Regions from separate parts of the Luteibacter sahnii genome, predicted to be linked through region 1. Evidence: riboswitches for the same ligand, from Rfam matches in the RefSeq annotation. Region 1 holds a riboswitch; each other region holds the start of a gene.

Region 1 (6,073 bases):
GCGACACCACGGCCGAGATCAGCACCGCGGCCGCGAGCGTCACCGAGAACTCACGCAGCAGCTTGGTGATGAGGCTGTTGCCGAAGAGCAGGGGCGCGAACACCGCCACCAGCGACAGGGTGATCGAGATCACGGTGAAGCCGATCTCGCGTACGCCTTCCAGCGAGGCCGGCATCGGGCCGCTGCCGTTCTCCATGTGGCGCACGATGTTTTCGATGACCACGATCGCATCGTCGACGACGAAGCCGATGCACAGCACCAGGGCCATCAGCGACAGCGTGTTGAGCGTGTAGCCGAGCGTCCACATCACCACGAAGGCACCGGCCAGCGACAGCGGCACGCTTAGCGTGGCGATGAGGGTGGGGCCCAGGCGGCGCAGGAACACGAGCATCACCAGCACGACCATCACGATGCTGATGAGCAGGGCGACCTTCACCTCGTGCAGAGCCGACTGCGTGGTCTGCGTGAGGTCGAAGATCGGGGTGATCTCCACGTCGGCCGGCAGCATGCCGTGGAAGCGCGGCAGCGCCGCCCGGATGGCCTCGGCCGTGGCGATCGCGTTCGCCTCGGGGCGGCGGCTCATCTGCATGGTGACCGAGCGTTGCCCCTGGAACCAGGCGGCCTGGTATTGATCCTGCTGGCCGCTGTACACCCTGGCGATGTCCGACAGCCGCACCGGCGTGCCGCTCTTGGACGCGACGAGGATGCGGGCGAACTCCTCCGGCGTGTGCAGGCTGTCGTTGGCGATGACGGTCATTTGCGTGCGGCCGTCGCTCAGCACGCCCTGGGGCGAGGTGACGTTGGCCGCGCGCAGCGCGTTGCCGACGTCGTTGGCGGTCAGCCCCTTGGCGGCCAGCGCGCGGGTGTCCAGCTCGATGCGAACGGCGTGCGGCGTGCCGCCGAACACCTGCACACGGGCCACACCGGGAATCTGCGCCACCGCGGGCTTGATTTGCGTGTCGACCAGGTCGAACAACCGGTCGGGGGGCATCGTCTTCGACGTGAGCGTCACCAGCAGCACGGGAATCTGGCTGGTGTCGAACTTGAAGTATTGCGGCGGCGCCGGCATCGGTGGCAGATCGGCCAACGAGGCGTTGATGGCGGCCTGCACGTCGCGGGCGGCGGCGTCGGTGTTGCGGTCCATGCTGAATCGCACGCGCACGAAGCCGCTGGAATCGTTGCTGCTGGAGTACATCTGGTCCACGCCGGGGATGCGCCCGAGGTGGCGTTCCAGGGGGGCGATGACCGTGGACGCCATCGTCTGCGCGTTGGCGCCCGGCAACTGCGCGAACACCGCCACGGCCGGCACGTCGATCGACGGCAGCGCGGCCACGCCGAGCAGGCGATAGGCCAGCGCGCCGGCCAGCAGCAGCCCCGCTGCCAGCAGCGAGGTGCCGATCGGCCGGCGGATGAAGGGGGCGAAGAGGTTCACGTGACTCCCTGTGATCGCGGGGAACCGTCCCCGCGTCGGGGGATTTTATGCCCTCCGGCGCCCTCGTCCCGCGTGTGCCTATGGTCAGGCCCCTGCCGGAAGGCAGGGGGCTGACCCGTCGCGCGGGGACTACCTGGCCGTGGGGGTGAAGCGGACGGTCAGGTAGTAGGTGCGGCCAAGCTGGTTGTAGTAGGCGGCGGTCTCGTAGCGCTTGTCGGCGAGGTTGGCGACGCGGCCCTGCACGCTCCAGGCGCTGTCCAGGTGCCAGGTGCCACGCAGGTCGGCGGTGGCGTAGCCGCCCAGGCGCGTCGTGTTGGCCGCGTCGTCGTAGCTGTAGCCTGCCGCGTAGACCGAACCGCCGAGGGTGAACGCCCCCAGGTCCTTGTCGATGTCCACGCGGGCGGTCCGCTCGGGGCGACGGGCCAGCAGGTTGTCGTGTTGCACGCCGGCGTCGCGGTTCTTCGGCTGCTGCAGGGTCGCGTAGCCGCGCAGGTGCCAGCCGTCCACGTCCGCGCCGACCTGGCCTTCGAGGCCGCGGATGCGTGCCTGGCTGACGTTGACCGGCAGGAACGCGGCATCGAACGCGATCAGGTCGTCGACCTTGGTCTGGTACGCGTTGACCGCCCAGTGCCATATCCCCTGGTGGGCCGACAGGCCGATCTCCGCGGTGCGCGAGGTTTCCGGCTTGAGATCGACCGGTGCGCCATAGGGGTAATACTCGTCGTTGAAGGTCGGCGCGTGGAAGGCGCTGCCGTACGAGGCCGTGACCTTCAGGCCCTGGCCGAACGCAAACCCATAGGCGGCGGAGCCGGTGGTGTGGTTGCCGAACTGGTCGTTGTGGTCGTGGCGGGCCGACAGCTGGATCTCATGCGGGCCGAACACGCCCTGGTAGAGTGCGAACACGCCCGTGTTGTCACGCCGGTCCTTCAGGTAATCGGTGTCGCTGCGCAGGCGCTCCTGCTGCAGGTCGACGCCGGCGCTGAGGGTCTGGCCCGGGGCGAGCGCGACGTCGTTCTGCCACGAGGCCTGATTGCGCCGCGAGTAGAGGTAACCGACGCGATACCTGTCCGGGTCGGTGACGATCGGCGCGAACGTCACCGGATCGCGCACCGTCTTGCCCAGGCCGTTGAGGTAATTGTCGGCCCGGTCCTGGTTCTGGCCCAGGGCCAGCGACATGCGCCAGCCGGCCATCACGTCGACGCCGAGCTTCGCACCGGCCACCTGTTGCGACCGCCGGGTGAGGTTCTGGAAATCGCCGTCGTATTCGATGGTGCCCTTGCTGCGCATCCAGGTGCCGGTCAGTTCCGTGCCGTCGTCCCAGCGATAGCCGCCGGCCAGCGCGCCGTTATAGGTGCGGTAGGCGTCGTCGTCCGGTTCGTCGGTGAAGCAGCCCTTGGACCCCTGCGCCGCGCCGATGCGGCACGCGTTGATGCCGGCCGTGTACTGGCCGCCGAGGCTGGCGTTGTACCAGCCGTGCGTGGTGCCCCCGGAGACGCCGACCTGGCCCTGGGTGTATCCGTGGCTACCCGTGCCGACCGACACGGTCGGTGCCGGCGGCTGCCCCGCCTCGCCGTGACGGGTGAAGATCTGGATCACGCCGCCGATCGCATCCGAGCCGTAGAGGCTCGAGCGCGGGCCACGCACGATTTCGATGTGGTCGATCTGTTCCACCGGGAGCTGTTCGTAGGCGGGCAGGCCGGCGCCGACGGTGCCCACACGGACGCCGTCGACCAGCACCAGGGTGTGCGCGCTGTTGGTGCCGCGCATGAAGAGCGACGTCTGCTGGCCGATACCGCCCGTGTTCGCCATGACCACGCCGGGCAGGCCGGTGAGCAGGTCCTGGACGCTGGTCGGTTGCAGGCGGTCGATGTCCTCGCGCGAGATCACGGTCACCGGGGCGAGCACCTCGTCGAGCGGGGTGGGCGCGCGATTGGCGGTCACCACGACCGGATCGAGCCGGTCGCCGGCGACGCCGTCGGCCGCGTGCGCGGAGGCGATGGACGACAGCAGGGCCGTCGCGAGCAGGGTCTTCTTCATGAAACGGGTCCTCGTCACGCTGCGATGGACGTCGCGACGGGAAGACGAACGACGCGCACGACCGGGGCCGCGGGCGGTCCGGATCCGCCCGCCGCGAATCGTCCGAATAAGAAAACGGCCGCATCTGAGAGGCTTCTCAGGCGGACGTTCGCGCGGGCCGGTCTCCGGACTCGCGCCGGCCATCGACGATGGCTCGCCGCCGGCACCTTCCCATCCTCAAGGACAGTGGCGTCGGCCGGCGGCGGAGGACCCAGGGGACCTCGCGGCGCATACCGTTGCGGGGGCAGTGCCGGCCTTGCCGCATTGGCGGCGCACCGGCTTCCCGTTTCATCCCGTCGGCCGAACGCCGGCCGGGACACCCGAACGGGCGCCACTTTAGCCACGGACGGGCGCCAAGTCACGAATTTCTAACGATCGCTTGACATTCGCAATCTTTTGCGGGTAGTTGGTCATCGATGTCGCCGGGCGCAAGTTCTTGCGCCGACAGGGGGCGGTCGACCCGGGGGATCCGGTCGGGCGTGGCGACATCGCGTTTGAACGTTGGGCCCGGCCGAGCCGCGGACGGGCCCTTTGGCGGTTCAATTCGGGGAGACACCACACCATGCAGATGTGCCATTCCGGCGGCCGCGCGCCGCGTCGCTCCACCCTGTGCCTCGCGCTGGCCCTGTGCTTCGCCAGCGGGTCGGTCATGGCCCAGTCCAATGCGTCCGGCGTCGTTTTCGGCCGCGTCGCGCAACCGGAGGGCGCCACGGTGCGCCTGGAAAACCTCGACACCGGCTTCGCCCGCGATACCGGCGTGGACGCCGAGGGTCGCTACCGCGTGCCGTCGTTGCCGATCGGCCGCTACAAGGTGACGCTGCAACGCGGCGGCCAGGTCGTGGAGAGCCGCGACAACGTGCAGGTGAACATCGGCGGCGGCATCGACGTCTCGTTCGCGGGCGCGGCCGCCGGCAGCGCCCAGGCGCAGACGCTCGAAGGCGTGCAGGTCACCGGCAACGCGCTGCCGGCGATCGACGTCTCGTCCGTCGACTCGCGTACGGTGCTCACCTCGCAGCAACTTCAGAAGATTCCCCTCGCCCGCGACGTCACCGCCGCGGCGCTGCTTGCCCCGGGCGTGGTATCGGGCGATTCGCGCTATGGCAACGTGGCCTCGTTCGGCGGTTCGTCGGCGTCGGAAAACCAGTACTACATCAACGGCTATTCGGTCACCAACGCGCTGACCGGCCTGGGTTTCACCAGCCTGCCGTTCGATGCGATCGACCAGCAGCAGATCTACACCGGCGGCTACGGCGCCGAATACGGCCGCTCCACCGGCGGCGTGATCAACATCGTGACCAAGCGCGGCGGCAACGAATGGAAGGCCGGCGTCGGCCTTTACGTCACGCCCAAGGGCCTGCGCCAGAAGCCGAAGAACATCTACCGTACCAACGGCGAGCTCTACCAGTTCCGGGAGGAGAATCGCTCCGGCGACACGCAGTACACCGGGTACCTCAGCGGCCCGCTGATCAAGGACAAGCTGTTCCTGTTCGCCGCCTCCGACTTCACCCGCTCCAACCTCAACAGCACGTCCAACAGCGTCACCGCGCAACGCACCCACCAGGCATCCAAGGCCACCAAGTGGCTGGCCAAGATCGACTGGAACATCACCGACAACCACCTGCTCGAAGTGACGGGCCTGGGCGACAAGTCGAACATCGAGCGCAGCGTCTACGCGTACGACTACGCCACGGGTACGCGTGCGCAGTACCTGGGCACCGACAACCTCAAGAACTTCGACGCGGGCGCGGGTTCCGCGCCGGGCGGCGACGTCTACATCGGCAAGTACACCGGCTACCTCACCGACGAACTCACGGTGAACGCGCTCTATGGCCGCAGCAACACGCGGCACCAGCGCAACCTCGATTACGCCGGTTCGCCCAACTGCCCATGGATCCTCGACAACCGCCAGGGTATCCCGGTGGGCGAGAAGATCGTCGGCTGCGGTCTGGTCAACGGCACCGTGCTCGGCCAGGGCGCGAAAGACAAGACCAAGGGCTGGCGCCTGGACGTCGAATACCACGTCGGCGATCACGACCTGCGCGCTGGCGTCGACAACCAGACGCTCGAGTCCTACTCCGGCAACGTCTACGAGGGCGGCTATCGCTGGATCTACGCCGCCGCCGGTGCGATCCCCAGTCGAGGCATCGTCGTGCCGCCGGGCGTGCAGTACTTCGCGCAGAAGCGCCTGTTCCAGACGGGCGCCAACGTGAAGGTGGAGCAGGAAGCTCAGTTCATCGAAGACAAGTGGCAGATCACCGATCGCTGGATGGCCTCCATCGGCTTGCGCAACGAGCAGTTCAAGAACATCAACGGCGACGGCCAGACCTACGTGGCCCAGCGCCACCAACTCGCCCCGCGACTGGGCGTCACGTGGGACGTGTTCGGCGATTCGACGTTCAAGCTCTACGCCAACGCCGGTCGTTACCACCTGGCGATTCCGTCGAACGTGGCCATTCGCGGTGCGTCGGCGTCGACCTACTACTCGGAGTACTACACCTTTACCGGCGTGGACCCGAACACCGGCGAACCGCTCGGGGCGCAGCAGATCGGCACGCGCGCGTATCT
Region 2 (6,073 bases), on a different contig from region 1:
CATGGCAGGTATAGGCGCCGTGTACGCCGCCATGCCATGGGCGTCATTTATTTTTGGAAAGGAGCGATGCCATGCGATACGTCCGACTCGGCAATACGGGCCTGGAGATATCACCGCTCGTGCTGGGCTGCATGACCTACGGCGCGCCCGAACGCGGCAACCACGCGTGGACGCTCGACGAAGCGAAGAGCCGCCCCTTCCTCCGCAAGGCGCTGGACCTGGGCATCAACACGTTCGACACCGCCAACGCGTATTCCGACGGCACGTCGGAGGAGATCCTCGGGCGGGCGCTGAAGGATTTCGCCCGCCGCGACGAGGTGGTGATCGCGACCAAGACCTTCTTCCGCTGGGGCAAGGGCGCGAACCAGGGCGGCCTGTCGCGCAAGGCCATCTTCCATTCTGTGGACGATTCGCTGTCGCGGCTGGGCACCGATTACGTCGACCTGCTGCAGATCCACCGTTTCGACCCCGCGACGCCGATCGAAGAAACCCTCGAGGCGCTCCACGACGTGGTCAAGTCAGGCAAGGCGCGTTACCTCGGCGCATCGTCGATGCACGCGTGGCAATTCGCCAAGATGGTATATACCTCGCGCCTTCACGGTTGGACCGGGTTCGTCAGCATGCAGGATCACTACAACCTCCTTCAGCGCGAGGAAGAGCGCGAGATGATCCCCTTCTGCATCGACCAGGGCATCGCGGTGATCCCGTGGAGCCCGCTCGCGCGTGGCCGCCTCACGCGCGACTGGGACCAAACCAGTTTCCGCCAGGACAACGACGTGTTCGGCGGCACGCTCTACCGGTCCACGGAAGCCTCCGACCGCGCCATCGTCGAGGCGGTGAAGGCCGTGGCCGACGCACGTGGCGTGCCGCGCGCGCAGGTGGCCCTGGCCTGGGTCGCACAGCGACGGGGTGTAACGGCGCCGATCGTGGGCGCGTCCAAGCCGCATCATCTCGATGACGCGGTCGCGGCGCTGGACCTGGCGCTGACCGACGAGGAGATCGCGACGCTGGAGAACGCCTACGTGCCCCATCCGGTGGAAGGGTTCGATTGACGACGGCGCTCGATGGCGTCTTCGATCATGTCCGCCGTACGGGAAGTGCCTTGTTCGGCGCGTAGCGTCGCGCTGACCTGGGCGGCGCGCCCCGCCACACGCCGGTCGTCGATGAGTCGCCCGAGCAGCGCGGCCGCCCGGCCGGCCCGATAGCGCCCGGCGCGCAGCGACGCACCGACGCCCAGGCGGGCCACGCGTTCGGCGTTGTCGAACTGGTCGAAGCCGTGCGGCACGACCAGCGCCGGCCGGCCCGCACGCAGGGCTTCGTGCGTGGTGCCGATGCCGCCGTGATGCACCACGGCGGCACCGCGCTCGAACAGCGCGCCGTGAGGCGCGTAGTCGACCGCGAGCATGCCCTCGGGCAATCGGCCCAGCCGTTCGCGCAGCGCGGGGGAACCGGTGAGCAAGACGGCGCGCGTGCCCAGCGACCGCGCGGCCTGGATGCTCTCGCGGAGAAAGAGCTCACCCGCATGCACGGCCGCCGACCCGAGGGTAAACACCACCGGTGGCGTGCCCGCGTCGAGGAAGGCGCGCAACGCCTCGTCGAGGCGCCCGCTGTCCGGTGCGTAACGGCACCAGCCGGTGAGCAGGGCCTGCGGCGGGGCATCGCCAGGCAATGCCCCAAGCAACGGCGAATACATCGCCAGCACACCGCCGGGCGCGTGCTGGCCGCGATGGAACGGATCGCCCCACGCGGACACCAGCGGCAGGCCGAGCGCTTGGCGGAACGCACGCACCGGCGCCGTCCACGAGCGCGTCGCCACGCGTGCGGCGCGTTGCAGCCACGCCCCCCGGCGCGACGACGCGCGCACGTAGCGATCGAACCACGCCACGCCGGTCGCCGGCGGATCGTCGGCGGAAAGGAACACCGAAGGCGACAGCACCGCCGACAGCCAGGCCAATGGCCGGGTCTCGCCGAGGATCTGACCCGCGAATGCCAGCGTGGTGGTGACGATGGCGTCTGCCCCGGCGCAGACCGGCGCCAACGCCGCGTAGCTCGCCGCCACGTCGACCGCGGCGAGGTCGCGCACGACGAAGCGTGGCCCCCGCACGGGATGGAAAGCGCGCGCGGCGAACGCTGCCTTGTCATCGGGCTCGGCGATGCCCGTGGCGTTGATGAACTCCAGCCCGGCGGCGGCCACCGCCTGCTGGTGCATGCCGTGCGCGCCGACCGTCACCTGGTGGCCACGGCGGACGAGCTCCCGGCCCACGGCAAGGAAGGGAAAGAGATCGCCCTGCGATCCCACCGTTGCGATCACGACATGGCCTGGCTTCATGCCCCCCATGGTGGCGCATTTGACTTCCGCCGTGCGGACGACTAATTTCCGGGTCGCCAGCGGTCTTTATCTTCGTATTCGAATACAAAGATAAAGCTAAGAGGGAAGCCGGTGGGAATCCGGCGCTGCCCCGCAGCGGTATGTGGAGACGAGCCCGTCAAACGCACTGAAAGCGTCCGCGCTTTCGGGAAGCGACGGTCGAGGCGGCATCGACGATGCCACATCCACGAGCCCGAAGACCTGCCGCCAGCCGGGGAGCGACGTCTCTCCGTCCGACCTGGGTCCGCTCCCGCCGGGGCGGCACCGGTTCGCCCGCGGGGGCGAAGGTCGACGGTCAGCACCACGCCGCCGGGCTCGCGCCGGGTGGCACGCGGCTTGCCGCCCTTCCCTCCTCTTTGCCACTGAAGAGGATGTCCACTCATGCCACACGTTACGTACCTCGGGTTTCCCCGGATCGGCCGGCGCCGCGAACTCAAGCGCGCGCTGGAGAGCCACTGGAAGGGAGACACCACCACCGACGACCTGCTCGCGGTCGCCGCCAGCCTGCGCCGGCGCCACTGGAAGCTCGCCTGCGACGCGGGCGCCGACAGCGTGCCCGTGAACGACTTCTCGTTGTACGACCACGTGCTCGACGCGGCCGTCGCGGTCGACGCGATTCCCGATCGCTACCGCACCCTGCAGGCGCGCGACCCGCTGGCGGCCTACTTCGCCATGGCACGCGGACACCAGGACAGCGGCGTCGACCTGCATGCCCTGGAAATGACCAAGTGGTTCGATACCAACTACCACTACATCGTCCCCGAACTCGTCGCCGGCCAGGTCTTCGCCGCCCGTCCCGGGAAGCTCGTCGGGGAGTTCCGCGAGGCGGTGGACGCCGGCCACCGGGCCCGCCCGGTGCTGCTGGGCCCGGTGAGCTTCCTGCGCCTGGCCAAGACGGTGGACGGCAGCGCGGCACTCGACCTCCTCGACGCCCTGCTGCCCGCCTGGCTCGGCCTGCTCGACGCGTTGGCGGACGCGGGCGCGGACTGGGTACAGGTGGACGAGCCCGTGCTGGTGCTCGACCTGGACGAGGCCACGCGCGCTGCGCTGCGCCGCACCTACGACGCGATCGCCGCACAGGGCCGCGTGCGCGTGCTGTTGGCGACCTACTTCGGCGCGCTGGACGACAACCTCGCCCTCGCCGGCGCATTGCCGGTCGCGGGGCTGCACGTGGACCTCGCCCGCGCACCCGGACAGCTTGAGCGCGTGCTCGACGCGCTGCCGTCCGATCGCGTGCTGTCCGCCGGGATCATCGACGGCCGCAACGTGTGGCTGAGCGATCCCGGCATCCTCCAGCCACGCGTCGCCCGGCTGCTCGAACGCGTGTCCGCGGATCGCCTGTGGTTGTCCACGTCGTGCTCGCTGCTGCATGTGCCGTTCGACGCCGAGGAAGAAACGCGGCTGCCGTCGCACATCGCATCGTGGCTGTCGTTCGCGCGGCAGAAGATCGGCGAGTTACGGTGTTACGCGGATGCCGGCACCGGCGACGCGACCGCGATCCGCGTCCTCGATCGGCAACGCGAAACCCTCGCCGCGCGGCAGGCCTCGCCCGAGGTGGTACGCGCGGATGTCCGGGCCCGCGTGCGCGGCCTCACGCCGCAATTCGCCCAGCGTCGCTCGGCCTATGCCCACCGTTCGGCCGTGCAGCGCGAGCGCTTCGGCTTGCCCGACCTGCCCACCACCACCATCGGTTCGTTTCCGCAAACCCGCTCGCTGCGCAGCGCCCGCGCCGCCCACCGCGCCGGCCACCTCAACGACGCCGCCTATGCGGCCCTGCTGCGCGACGCCATCCGCCACGCCGTTCGCTTCCAGGAAACCGTGGGGCTGGACGTGCTCGTGCACGGCGAGCCCGAGCGCAACGACATGGTCGAATACTTCGGCGAGCAGCTGGACGGCTACGCGTTTACCGCGCTGGGCTGGGTGCAGAGCTACGGCTCACGCTGCGTCAAGCCGCCGATCATCTACGGCGATGTCGCCCGTCCCGCGCCGATGACCGTGGCGTGGTCGGCCTTCGCGCAATCGCTCACCGACAAGCCGATGAAAGGCATGCTCACCGGCCCGGTCACGATGTTGCAGTGGTCGTTCGTGCGCGACGACGTGCCCCGCGCGGACGTCTGCCGGCAGATCGCGCTCGCCCTGCGCGACGAGGTGCACGACCTGGAAAAAGCCGGCATCGGCATCATCCAGATCGACGAGCCGGCGTTGCGCGAAGGCCTGCCGCTGCGCCGCGACGCATGGGCGACTTACCTCGACTGGGCCGTCGACGCCTTTCGCATCGCCGCCGGGGGCGTGAGCGATGCCACCCAGGTGCATACGCACATGTGCTACTCGGAGTTCAACGACATCATCGACGCCGTGGCCGCGATGGACGCCGACGTGATCTCGATCGAGACCAGCCGCTCGCGGATGGAACTGCTCGACGCCTTCACCCGCTTCCGCTACCCCAACGGCATCGGCCCCGGCGTCTACGACATCCATTCGCCGCGCGTACCGACCCAGGCCGAGATGGCCGACCTGGTCGCCCGTGCGCTCCAGGTGCTGCGGCCGGACCAGCTGTGGATCAACCCCGACTGCGGCCTCAAGACCCGCGGCTGGCCGGAGGTGACCGAGGCGCTGACGGGGATGGTGGCTGTGGCGCGGGCGGCTCGGGAGGGAGCGGGTGGGCGTGGTGGGGTGATGGCTGGGGGGTGGGGGGCGGGAAGTGGGGGCGCAGATCCGGCGCTCGGTTGAGGGGGCTGGTGGTGTTGCGCAGGTGACGGTGATCCTGGGCTGAGCGGCTCGGTGGGCGAACGTCGCGAAAGACGCCGCCGCCCGCTCTCGCGAAAGGCCACCCCGCCCGTGACAGCTCCCTCAACCGCACGCCGGGCCTGCGCCCCACTTCCCGCCCCCCGTCTCCATCGCGCACCGCCCGCCCCCACTCCCCCCCCCTGAACCTCCATGCAATCGTCACCCCCGCCCGCTACCCTTGGCGCTGCAAACCGGCGCCGGGGCGTGTATCATGGCGCGCCTCTATTTATCTCTTTATCCGTAAAGAAGGATATATCCCCCCGATGAGCAACTACCTCTTCACCTCCGAGTCGGTCTCCGAAGGCCATCCGGACAAGATCGCCGACCAGATCTCCGACGCCGTCCTCGATGCCATCCTGGCGCAGGACCCCCGCGCTCGCGTGGCCTGCGAGACGCTGGTGAAGACCGGCGTCGCCATCGTTGCGGGCGAGATCACCACCAGCGCGTGGATCGACCTCGAAGCCCTCACCCGCAAGGTGATCCTCGACATCGGCTACGACTCCTCCGACGTCGGTTTCGACGGCGCCACCTGCGGCGTGCTCAACCTCATCGGCAAGCAGTCGCCCGATATCAACCAGGGCGTCGACCGCAAGAAGCCCGAAGAACAGGGCGCCGGTGACCAGGGCCTGATGTTCGGCTACGCCACCAACGAAACGGCCGAGTTCATGCCGGCGGCGATCCACCTGAGCCATCGCCTCGTGGAGCAGCAGGCCAAGGTCCGCAAGAAGAAGAACTCGCCGCTGCCGTGGCTGCGCCCGGACGCGAAGAGCCAGGTCACGCTGCGTTACGACGAGGCCGGCGAAGCCGTGGCCATCGACGCCGTGGTGCTGTCGACCCAGCACGACCCGGGCGTGAAGCAGAAAGATCTCGTCGAAGGCGTGCGTGAGCTGATCCTCAAGCCCGTGCTGCCGGCGAAGC
Region 3 (6,073 bases), on a different contig from region 1:
TCGCGATCTGCACCGAAGCCCGCACCGGCGACGTCGTGGAGCCGATGACGGACGAAAAGCGGCGTGAGATCCGCGCGATGACCAGCCGCCTCAACGAAGACGGCCTGCGCGTTCTCGTGGTGGCCGTGCGCCGCGACCCCATCGCCGACCGTGCCTATGGCGTGGCCGATGAGTCGGGCCTGACGGCGGTGGGTTGCCTGGCGTTCCTCGATCCGCCGAAGGATTCCGCCGCTACCGCGATCCGCGCGCTCAACCACCACGGGGTGGCGGTGAAGGTGATCACCGGCGACAACGAGGCGGTGACGCGCAAGATCTGCACCGAGGTGGGGCTGGACGTGCTGGGCACGGTGCAGGGGCGCGACATCGAAAAGCTCGACGACGAGGCGCTCGATGCCATGGTGGAGCACACCACCGTCTTCGCGAAGATGTCTCCCGTGCAGAAGGCGCGCGTGGTCAAGGCCCTGCAACGGCGTGGTCATACCGTGGGCTTCCTCGGCGACGGCATCAACGATGCGCCGGCGCTGCGCGACGCCGACGTGGGCATCTCGGTCGATACCGCCACCGACATCGCCAAGGAGTCGGCCGACATCATCCTGCTTGAAAAAAACCTGATGGTGCTGGAGGAGGGCGTGGTCGAGGGCCGCGTCACCTTCGGCAACATCATGAAGTACATCAAGATGACGGCCAGTTCTAACTTCGGCAACGTGTTCAGCGTGCTCGTGGCCAGTGCCTTCCTGCCGTTCGTGCCCATGCTGCCGTTGCAGATCCTGGTGCAGAACCTGCTCTACGACCTCTCACAGCTGTCGATTCCGTTCGATCGCATGGACGAGGAGTACCTGCGCAGGCCGCGCAAGTGGGATGCCGGGGACATCGGTCGCTTCATGGTCTGGATCGGCCCGGTCAGCTCGGTGTTCGACATCACCACCTTCTGGTTGATGTGGCATGTGTTCGGTGCGAACGATGCCGCACACCAGTCGCTGTTCCAGTCAGGCTGGTTCATCGAAGGCCTGCTGTCGCAGACGCTCGTGGTGCACATGATCCGCACGCGGCGCATTCCGTTCCTGCGCAGCGTGGCGTCGGCACCGGTGCTGGCGCTGACCGGCACGATCATGGTGGTGGGCATGTTGATCCCGTTCTCGTCGCTTGGTGCGCACATCGGGATGCAGCCGTTGCCGGGCATCTACTTCGCCTGGCTGGCGGTCACGCTGGTCTCGTACTGCGTGCTGACGCAGTTGGTGAAGACGATCTACATCCGCCGTTACGGACACTGGCTTTAACGCAGGCCGGCGACTACACGCGCGGACAGGCGCGGCGGGACAGACCCGCCGCGCCCGTACCGCTGAAATACCGGCTCCCTTCACCACGGAGCCACCCGATGATCCGAACCACCCTCGCCGCCGTCCTGTTCGTTCTCCCCGCCGCGGCGTTCGCCCAGTCCACCACGCCGCCGCCGGCCCCGGCTCGCTACGTCGACCTGGTCGACTGGCCTGCCTCCGAAAACAGTTTCCAGCGCTTCTACGACGCCGAGGCCGCGCTCGGTCGCGCGTTCGACAAGGTCTGTGGCGACACCTTCTGCGAGGGGGACTATGGCAACCTGCGTCCGATGCAGTTGCGTTGCTCGGTCGACGCCACCAAGGGCACCGTCAAGCAGTGCCTGTGGACCTTCGCCGGCAGCTACGCGGGCGTCAATCCGAAGTCCGGTGCCGTGCAGGTGAACGCCCGTCTCTATAAGTGCCGGCTGCCCCTGGCCAAGGACACCCCGGCGGAGCAGTTCTTCCAGCTGATCGAGGGCGAAAACCCGCTCGAAGCCAAGCTCCCGATGTCGCGGGCCTCGATCTACGACGGCCTGGCCACCTGCCTCTGATCCATCGCAACGCTTCAACGCCGTGAACGCACGGCCCGCCGCATTACCCGGTGCGACGGGCCGTACTTTTTTCCACAATGGCCTCTCAAGCGATCGGCCCCGTTGCGGCTTGCCCGTGAATGGCCCGAATCGCTCCATGCCGCCGGCCGGTGCGACGCCTATCGTTCGTGTCGCCGCAGGCACTGTCGTATCGCACGGGGAAAACACGACCGATGAGCCGCCAACCCGGACTGGATACCCTGCGCGCCATCGCAATCGTCTGGGTGATGCTGTTCCATAGCTACCTGCTCGGCGGCCTGGGCGACGGCTTCGGCCTGCTCGAAACGTCAGGCTGGATGGGTGTCGACCTGTTCTTCGTGCTAAGCGGTTACCTCATCGGCCGCCAGGTGCTGGCGTCGGTCGCCGCAAACGGCACGGTCGACCTGGCCGAATTCTATCGGCGGCGCGCCTTTCGCATCCTGCCCGCGTTCGCCGTGGTGCTGGTCTTGTACCTGTGCTGGCCTGCCTGGCGCGAAACGCCCTTGATGCAGCCGTGGTGGCAGTTTCCGACCTTCACCTTCAACCTGCTGTTCGACGCACCGGAGCGTTCGGCGTTTTCGCATGTGTGGTCGTTGTGCGTGGAGGAACACTTCTACCTGGTGTTTCCGTTCCTCGCCCTGGCCCTGGCCAGGCGGCCGTCGTTGCTCCGGGGGCTGGCCGTTCTGGGGCTGGTCGTGGTCGGTGGCGTGATCCTGCGCGCGTGGCTATGGCAGACGCAGGTCGCCCATGCCGACCCGGAGGGGCCATCCTACCTGCGCTACCTCTACTACCCCACTTACGCGCGATTGGACGGCCTGGTCGCCGGTGTCTCGCTCGCGGCCTGCGCGGTGTACCGACCCGCGTGGATGGCTGGCTTGCACGCGCGGCAGGGCCGTCTGCTGACGCTCGCCGGTGTGCTGCTCATCCTTTCCCTGGCCGTGTTCACGGGGCGGCGCACGGCGTTCTGGTCTTGCGTGCTCGGATACCCGTTGCTGGCGACCGCCATGGCCGCCTTCGTCGCCGCATGCAGCGCGACACGCGGCCCGGTCGCCGTTCGCCTGCCGGGGGTGGGCTGGCTCGCCCGCGCGTCCTACAGTCTCTACCTGAGTCACAAGGGGGCGTTTGCTCTGACCGCGGCCGCCCTTGGCGACCACCTGGCGGCGCATCGTTTCCTCCGTTTTGCCGTGTTCGCCGCCACCACGCTGGCCTGCGGCGCCCTGCTGCACTACACGGTCGAGCGCCCCTGCCTGCGCTGGCGCGACCGGCACGCGCGTGGTTCGGCTACACTGCCCGGGCCCAAGGTGATCGCCGACGTCTGACGACGGCGATTGAAACGGGAATCCGGTGACGCGCGGGCGCTCTCGCGCCGCGCCATTCCGGAGCTGCCCCCGCAACGGTAAGCGAGTGAACGACCGGCTCTACGCCACTGTGCCCCTGGCATGGGAAGGCGCCGGTCCGATGGGACGCACGTCCCATGCCCGCAAGCCCGGAGACCGGCCTCGAGGCGACACCGGACTGGCGGAGGGCCTGTCGAGGGTGGCCGTCCATCGTCGGCGCTCCCCGTCTCCCTGCGTCCGTCCCACGCATCCATGCCGCGCGGGTTGGCGCGGCTCGTAGGGAGTGACACCACGATGTTCCGTTCGTCCCGCCTCGCGCTCGCCGTCGCGACGGCTTTCGTCTTGCCTGCCCTTGCCCAGGCCGACGAGGTGTCCACCGACCTCGACCAGGTCGTCGTCACCGCCTCGCGCACCGAACAGGCCGCCTCGCAGGTGCTGGCCGCGTCCACCGTCATCGATCGCGCCGACATCGAGCGCTTGCAGCCCAGCTCCCTCGCGGAGTTGCTGCGCGGCGTGCCGGGCGTGTCCATCGCCAACAACGGCGGACCGGGCAAGTCGACCTCCGTGTTCATGCGCGGCACCGACGCGGACCACGTGCTGGTGCTGGTGGACGGCGTGCGGATCGGGTCGGTCACCTCCGGCACCGCCGCGTTCCAGGATATTCCGGTCGACCAGATCGAACGGATCGAAATCGTAAGGGGTCCGTACTCGAGCCTTTACGGCTCCGAAGCCCTGGGCGGTGTCATCCAGATCTTCACCCGCCGGCCGCAGGGCGCCTTCGTGCCCAGCTTTTCGCTGGGCGTCGGCAGCTGGTCCACCCTGCGTGGGTCGGCGGGCTTCGCCGGCAGCGGCAAGCAGGGCTGGTACGCGGTGGAAGCCACGCACGACCAGACCGACGGCATCAATGCGTGCCGGGGCAAGCCCAGCCCGGGCGGCGGCGGGTGCTACACCTACGAACCGGACCGCGACGGTTATCGGAACAACGCGCTCTCGCTCAAGGGGGGCTGGCGCTTCGACGAGCAGTGGGACGCCGACGCGAGCGCCATGCGCAGCGAAGGCCGCAATCACTACGACGGTACCAGCAGTAACTTCGCCGCGTCCGCCACGCAGGCTGTCGGCGGCCGCGTCCGCTACCGCCCGTCGGGCGACGCGCTGGTCACGCTCAACGTCGGTCGCAGCGCCGATCTCTCCACCGACGACGAAAACAGCGTCTACGCCGATACGTTCAACACGCATCGCGACCTCGCCTCGCTGCAGGCCGACCTGGGTCACGTCGGCGGTGCCTATGGCCTGACCACCGTCGGATTCGACTGGCAGCGCGATCGCGTGGTGGGCAGCACCGATTACGCCGTCGACGCGCGCCGCAATCATGCGTTGTTCGCGCAGTGGCAGCAGGTGTTCGGCGCCAGCTCGGTGCAGGGGAGCCTGCGCCGCGATGAAAACAGCCAGTTCGGCGGCAAGACCACCGGCAGCCTCCTCTACGGCTACGCGCTCACCGATGCGCTGAAAGTCACCGCCAGCTACGGCACCGCGTTCAAGGCGCCCACTTTCAACGATCTCTACTACCCCGACTACGGCAACCCCGATCTTCAGCCGGAAACCTCGCGCAACTGGGAGATGGGCCTGAAGGGCACGCCGGGCTGGGGTCATTGGTCGGTCAACGCGTTCCAGAACCGCATCGACCACCTGATCGTGTTCGACGCGGGCCTGACCGGCCCGCTGTTCCCGTTCGGCGGTGCCAACAACATTGATCGCTCGCGTATCCGTGGCGTGGAACTGGCCGCTGACACGACGCTCGCCGATTGGACCGTCGCCGGCAATGCCACGTGGCTGCAACCGGAGAACGACAGCGGCGACGCCGGCCAGGGCAACCTGTTGCCGCGCCGTGCGCGGCGCACGGCCAACCTCGACGTCGATCGCCGCTTCGGTGCCTTCAGCGTCGGCGCAAGCGTGTTCGCCTCGGGCTACCGCTACGACGATGCGGCCAACCTGCATCGCCTGGGTGGCTACGCGTTGACCGACCTGCGCCTGGCCTATGCCTTCGACGCGTTCTGGAACGTCGAACTGGCGGCGAAGAACATCTTCGATCGTCACTACGAGACCGCCCGTTACTTCAACCAGCCCGGCCGCCACTGGATGCTCACGCTGCGCTACCAGCCCCGTTCGTAACCGCACCCCACCCGGAGCCCGTCACGATGAAGCCGCTTTCCCGTCCGCTATCCGTTGCCCTCGCCGCGTCGTTCGCCCTCGTGATGATCGGTACCCGTTTCCATCACTTCGGCGACTGGCTTCACCTGCCGGACGCGTCGATGGCCCTGTTCTTCCTCGGCGGCCTCTACCTGCGCAGGCACATGGCCTTCGTCGGCTTTGTCGTCCTGGCGGTGCTGGTGGACTGGTACTCGGTGAGCTACGCGGGCGTGAGCGCGTTCTGCATCACGCTGGCGTATTCGTTCCTGCCGCTGGCCTACGCCGTGCTGTGGTACGCGGGGCGTGCTATCGCGCCACGGTTCGATGGCTCGCTGCGGTCGCACGTGATCGTGTTCGCCACCTTGTTGGCGAGCGCATCGTTGTCTTACGTCGTATCGGGTGGGTCGTTCTACTTCCTCGGTGGCCGTTACGCGGAACCCAACCTCGCCGACTACGGCGTGCGGCTGATGACCTGGGGACCGCGGTTCGTGCGGACCACGGCATGCTACGTGGCCGTAGCGCAGGTCGCGCACGCGGTGATCGCACGCGTGTTCCGCGTGCGCGACGATGCGGCGCACGCATGAGCGAGGGCCCCGACTGGCGCGACATGGATGACGCCGCGCGGTACCGCGATCGCATGCGTCGCAAGAAGGAGCTTGTCGACCGG

Evidence for each region. A riboswitch is a leader RNA that binds a small molecule or an ion and turns the genes downstream of it on or off. The one in region 1 is predicted to bind cobalamin.
Region 2: it holds a riboswitch for cobalamin, as region 1 does, so the genes downstream of both, metE (5-methyltetrahydropteroyltriglutamate--homocysteine S-methyltransferase) here and PI246_RS15775 (TonB-dependent receptor domain-containing protein) in region 1, are expected to answer to the same signal.
Region 3: it holds a riboswitch for cobalamin, as region 1 does, so the genes downstream of both, btuB (TonB-dependent vitamin B12 receptor) here and PI246_RS15775 (TonB-dependent receptor domain-containing protein) in region 1, are expected to answer to the same signal.

Annotation. Positions count from the first base shown of each region.
Region 1 covers NZ_JAQLOK010000007.1:52,492-58,564, forward strand. Annotated here, with positions in the region: gene PI246_RS15770 (efflux RND transporter permease subunit) at 1-1,432, opposite strand, end outside; gene PI246_RS15775 (TonB-dependent receptor domain-containing protein) at 1,562-3,469, opposite strand; cobalamin riboswitch at 3,608-3,847, opposite strand; gene PI246_RS15780 (TonB-dependent receptor) at 4,071-6,073, shown strand, end outside.
Region 2 covers NZ_JAQLOK010000002.1:883,838-889,910, forward strand. Annotated here, with positions in the region: gene PI246_RS09325 (aldo/keto reductase) at 72-1,052, shown strand; gene PI246_RS09330 (glycosyltransferase) at 1,019-2,329, opposite strand; cobalamin riboswitch at 2,373-2,591, shown strand; gene metE (5-methyltetrahydropteroyltriglutamate--homocysteine S-methyltransferase) at 2,750-5,098, shown strand; gene metK (methionine adenosyltransferase) at 5,419-6,073, shown strand, end outside.
Region 3 covers NZ_JAQLOK010000003.1:371,385-377,457, forward strand. Annotated here, with positions in the region: gene mgtA (magnesium-translocating P-type ATPase) at 1-1,277, shown strand, start outside; gene PI246_RS11920 (hypothetical protein) at 1,376-1,864, shown strand; gene PI246_RS11925 (acyltransferase family protein) at 2,077-3,201, shown strand; cobalamin riboswitch at 3,165-3,398, shown strand; gene btuB (TonB-dependent vitamin B12 receptor) at 3,514-5,388, shown strand; gene PI246_RS11935 (hypothetical protein) at 5,415-5,990, shown strand; gene cobO (cob(I)yrinic acid a,c-diamide adenosyltransferase) at 6,014-6,073, shown strand, end outside.